DNA from 2 places in the Rhizobium sp. Leaf321 genome. Region 2 is predicted to be linked to the other one. Evidence: predicted binding sites of a transcription regulator. Region 2 holds the regulator's gene; the other holds the start of a gene.
What was found. The regulator LexA, encoded in region 2, represses DNA repair genes until DNA is damaged. The targets are predictions, from matches to a motif close to TGTTCNNNNTGTGTTCNG.

Region 1: a site for LexA is predicted at 1,107-1,124, ahead of ASF70_RS02155 (metallopeptidase family protein). Genes of this name have one in related genera too.

Annotation. Positions count from the first base shown of each region.
Region 1 is NZ_LMOF01000003.1:108,301-110,759, forward strand. It holds gene ASF70_RS24485 ((2Fe-2S)-binding protein) at 1-218, opposite strand, end outside; gene ASF70_RS02150 (hypothetical protein) at 314-781, opposite strand; gene ASF70_RS02155 (metallopeptidase family protein) at 1,259-1,696, shown strand; gene ASF70_RS02160 (DUF1737 domain-containing protein) at 1,731-1,937, opposite strand; gene ASF70_RS02165 (CoA ester lyase) at 1,934-2,459, opposite strand, start outside.
Region 2 is NZ_LMOF01000007.1:185,478-187,936, forward strand. It holds gene ASF70_RS13695 (ComEC/Rec2 family competence protein) at 1-1,192, shown strand, start outside; gene lexA (transcriptional repressor LexA) at 1,173-1,892, opposite strand; gene ASF70_RS13705 (VOC family protein) at 2,085-2,459, shown strand, end outside.

The DNA.
Region 1 (2,459 bases), on a different contig from region 2:
TCAGCTTCCGTCGAGTGCCGCTGGGCGTGATATTCCTCAGTGGTCTTTATGATCAGATCGACGACATTGGGAAAGCAACCGCAGCAACGGCCGCGTTTTTCCATCGCATGGTAGACCTTGACGGGAACGATCAGCTGCCAACAGTCCTCAGTGAGGAGTTGGATGATCGTATCCTTGATCTCCCTTTCGGTGATGTAATTGCAACTGCAAACCAGCATTTTGGATCGACCTGGAGAACATTGACCTCGATACAGACTTTTTGCAAAAGAGGACAAGCGATGTCAAGAAAGAATCCAGCCCGGTAATTGACATATCATAACCCCTTTATCAACGATCCGTGATCGGAGGCAGTGATGCCTAACCGGCTGCTGTGTCGCTGCGATATCTCTGAAAAGGCTCGGACGTCACTCGATCGAAACAACGCGCCGCCATAGGTTCCGTCCGCGGCAGAAGCAGAATCGCTCCACACGCCCGGAAAAGATGCGAGTGTCCCTTTGACGTCGAAACCCATCTGACGGAGTCTGTGGGAGGCATTGCCGAGCAAGCCCTGCTCTCCGCCACCGTAATCCGCACAGCCCGTGATATCCAGAGAGAGCCCGTTGCGCCCTTCTAGCGTCACCAGTGGCGTATATCGGTCGCACCAGTCGGAGAGCGCCATCAGAAGCGCCGCGTCGGCATCATCGTCTTCGTCCATCACGTCGAGCTCCGGAAAGATCGCTCGCGCTTCTGAAACGCCCTGCCCCAGCTTCAGGTTAAGGCGTTCGGCGGCCGCGTCGAGCACTGTCAGGCACATCCTGTCGGCGTGGCGCCCGGCAAAGACGATCGGTGGATGGTCGTGATGGCGGTAAGACCGCCAGTCCATACCCCAGCGGCGGCGCGCGATTCTGTCGGTTGACAGACGCGGGAACACGAGTGTCAGAATACGCCTCTGTCGATGCGCCAGAGGGGATCGAAAACAGGCGGTCATGCGGGTTCCAATCCAGACCAGACGCGAGCATCACGAGCAAGCTCGCCGACCGCTTTCCGTTTCCGAGATCGGCTTGCGCAGGGCAAAAGTCTCTCCCGCGCCCAGGCACCTTTGGCCATGGCGTTAACTCCATCGATAATGTTCGCTTTATGTTCTTATGGATTCCAGACACGTGGCAAAGAGTCAACAGCTCCCGATCAGGAATCTTTTCCTCTAAAAGCTATCGCAATGATTCTTTTCTCGAAATAGCTGCTTCAGGTATTATATGTGCCTGAGTTGGAAGGAGATCCCATGGCCCGCATTGACCAGACCGATGATTGGCAGGATCGCCATGCGCCGACGATCAGCACGTTCGAGTCGCTGGCATTAGAAGCCTACAGCCACCTTCCGGACGAATTCCGCAAACTCACGACGAACCTCACCATTGAGGTCGAAGAATTTCCGGACGACGACGTTTTCGAAGACATGGCGCTGGAAACGCCGTTCGACCTTCTGGGCCTGTTCGAAGGACGTGGCATTTCGGAACGGTTTACGGTCGAAACCGGCGAACTGCCCAATCGCATCCGGCTCTATCGCCGGCCTATCCTCGATTACTGGGCGGAGAATGAGGAAACGCTGGGCGATATCATCACCCACGTCCTTATCCACGAGATCGGCCATCACTTCGGCCTGAGTGACGACGACATGGAGCGCATCGAGGCGAGCGCCGAGGAAGCAAGCCAGCGCTGATCCAGCGCTGGCAGACACACCTCGGCCTAGCTTTTTACTGCTCGCCGAGCTTCATGTCGGGGCTGTATTCCTTGCCTTCTACGGTCTTCATCACGGCCTGGCCGCAATGCATCTCGCCCGTCTTGCCGTTGAAGGCGTAGCTTGGCGAACCGGAGAGTTCCCAGCCCTTGTTCAGCGCCGCCGTCACCCGGTGACAAAAGGCGGCATCGTCAGGACCGGTGATGAAACGATATACTTTCATGGCTTTCTCTTTCTGTTGGCGATGACCGCCGCGCTGGCGACGAGCTTTTCCGCATCTTCGAGATGCAGACGCTCGACCATGCGACCGTCGAGGTTGATGACGTTGAGCGTTTCGGCTCCCGGCTGGCGGAAGGCCTCGATGATGGCGCGCGCCTCTTCAAGCGCATCATCATCAGGACCGAAATGACGGTTGGCCGCGTCGATCTGCGCCGGATGGATCAGCATCTTGCCTGAAAATCCCATGGCGCGGCCCTGGGCGCACTCGGCTTCGAACGCGACTTCGTCCTTGAAATCGTTAAACACGCTGTCGATCACATCGACACCATAGGCCCTGCCTGCCAGCACGACCTGCATCAACCAGGGTATGAGATTGGCCCGCCCCGGTTGCGGCAAAACACCCGTTGCCTTGCGAAGATCGTTGAGCCCCACGACGAGGCATTTGATCCGTCCGCCCACGCTCGAGATTTCGGCGGCGTTGAGGACGCCGAGCGGCGTTTCGATCATCGCCCAGATAGAGACCCTC
Region 2 (2,459 bases):
GCGATATTTCGCGAAAGGAAAGGAGGAGACAAAAGGTAGCAACCGTTGGATAACGGGTGTCGCGGCGACGTTCCATTTCATTGCCGGGATCGTGGTGACGTCGCTGATCGGCAGTACGTCGACGTCGATCTATTCGATCGAGCATTTCCACCATCTGACCACCTACGGCCTCGCGGCCAATCTCGCGGCCATGCCGATCATTTCCTTCGTGGTGATGCCGGCAGGGCTTGTTGGCATGTTGCTGATGCCGTTCGGGCTGGATGCTCCCTTTCTGTTCATCATGGGCGAGGGGCTGCGGATCGTCATTCGCATTGCCGAGATCGTCGCCGCATGGGGCGGCGATATTGCCATCGGCCGGCAGAACCCGCTTTTCCTGCCTCTGGCGACGGCAGGCTTTCTGCTTCTGACGCTGCTGCGCACGCCGCTGAGGTTGACAGGCGCGCTGTTCATGGCGGTGGCTTTGCTCTTTGCGGTCCGCTCAGGCTCGGCGCCGAGGCCTGATATCGTCATATCCGAAGACGGCGCATCGGTCGGCGTGATCCAGGATGACAAGATCACCCTCAATCGAACCCGACCGCCGGGATTTATCTACGATCAATGGCGGCGAGCGCTGGTGCTTGAGACCGGAGAACAACCGCTCGCCTTGCCGGTTCTTGCCTCTTCGGAACCAGCGCGAGGTGCCAGCCTTGCGAAAAGCGATGACAGACCACCTGGACCACATTCGCGACCGGATTTGACGCGCCGGGAAATCGAATATGTCAGGGGTTTTCTTCAAGCATTGAAGCCCGGACGATTCGCCTGTCTGCCGAAAATCCTGTGCGCGGCGCAGACTGCTCAGGACATCCGGATCGTCACTGTCGAAGACAACCGATACACCGGTCTTGCCTGCGATGTCGGTCGGATCATCGTCTCGCCCGGCGCACGCTTCGATACTTGCCGCTCCGGCGCCTTGCTTCTCAGCGGGCGGACGTTGCGCCGGACTGGCGCACTGGAAATCACCATTATTCCGAACGCGACAGCGCCAGACATCAAGATTACGGCGGCGATGCGAGACAGCGCACAGACCTCAAGCCGTCCGTGGACCGTCCACCGGTTCTATGACTGGCGAACGCGACAATTCGACTTTGGCATCCCGGAGGCTGTTGCTGCGCATCTCCGGGATGACAGCGTTCTCAATGGTAGCGGCGAATAAGGCCGACAAGCTTGCCCTGGACCTTCACCCGGTCGGGCGGGAAGATGCGGGTCTCGTAAGCCGGGTTTGCCGCTTCCAGTGCGATCGAGGCACCCTTGCGGCGGAACCGCTTCAGGGTCGCTTCTTCCTCATCGACCAGGGCAACGATGATATCGCCTGGACTTGCGGTGCTGGTATTCTTGATGATGACGGTATCGCCATCGAGGATGCCGGCATCGATCATCGAATCGCCCTTCACTTCGAGCGCGTAATGATCGCCGGAACCCAGCATCTCGATCGGAACGGCGATGTCATGGGTGTTGTTCTGGATCGCGGAGATCGGCACGCCGGCAGCGATTCGACCCATGACCGGAATGTTTGTCGAGAACGGATTGTCCGCCATGACCGGCGCCGGCTTCTGAGCGACGACCGGTTGCGTTTTGCCGAGGCTTCCCTCGATGACACTGGGAGAAAATCCCCGTCGCGGATGAAGGTTCGCCACATAGGCGTCAGGCAGCTTGATCACTTCGAGCGCGCGTGCTCTGTTCGGCAGACGGCGAATAAAGCCACGCTCCTCGAGCGCGGTGATAAGCCTATGGATGCCGGACTTCGATGCAAGGTCGAGAGCGTCCTTCATTTCGTCAAACGACGGCGGCACGCCTGATTCTTTCATCCGCTCGTGGATGAACAGAAGTAACTCCTGTTGCTTGCGTGTCAGCATGGACGGGACCCTCAGAATTGGAAACAAATGCAGAACGGACGCTATATGTTCTATCTGTGTTCCGCAAGCCCCAAATTTCTGCTGAAGAATAGTCTCATTTCAGCGTTCGATCACGTATTCAGTTCGTGCGCAGCACTTGCCGAGTTTCCCGCGATAGCCAATGTTCTGCGGAATAAGACTTTGGGGGTGTAAGTGGGTAACAAGTCAGTCGATCATTTGGTTCTGCCCGTTGCAGATCTGGCGTCAGCGCGGGGGAGGTTGACCGCTCTCGGCTTTACTGTGGCACCTGAAGGTGTTCACCCTTTCGGCACAGCCAATGCCTGCATATTCTTCGCGGATGGCTCGTATCTCGAGCCGCTGGCCATTGTGAACCGTCGGCTAGCCTCGCTTGCGGCAAAACGAGGCAACGTGTTCACTGATCGCGACATCCGCTTCCGCGGCCAGCGGAAAAGGGAAGGTCTATCGGCGGTGGTCGTCGGGACGCAGGATTCAGCGGCCGATCATATCCGTTTTGTGGACGGGCACATGTCTGCGGGCGAGATGCTTCAATTCTCCCGCCCGATGCAG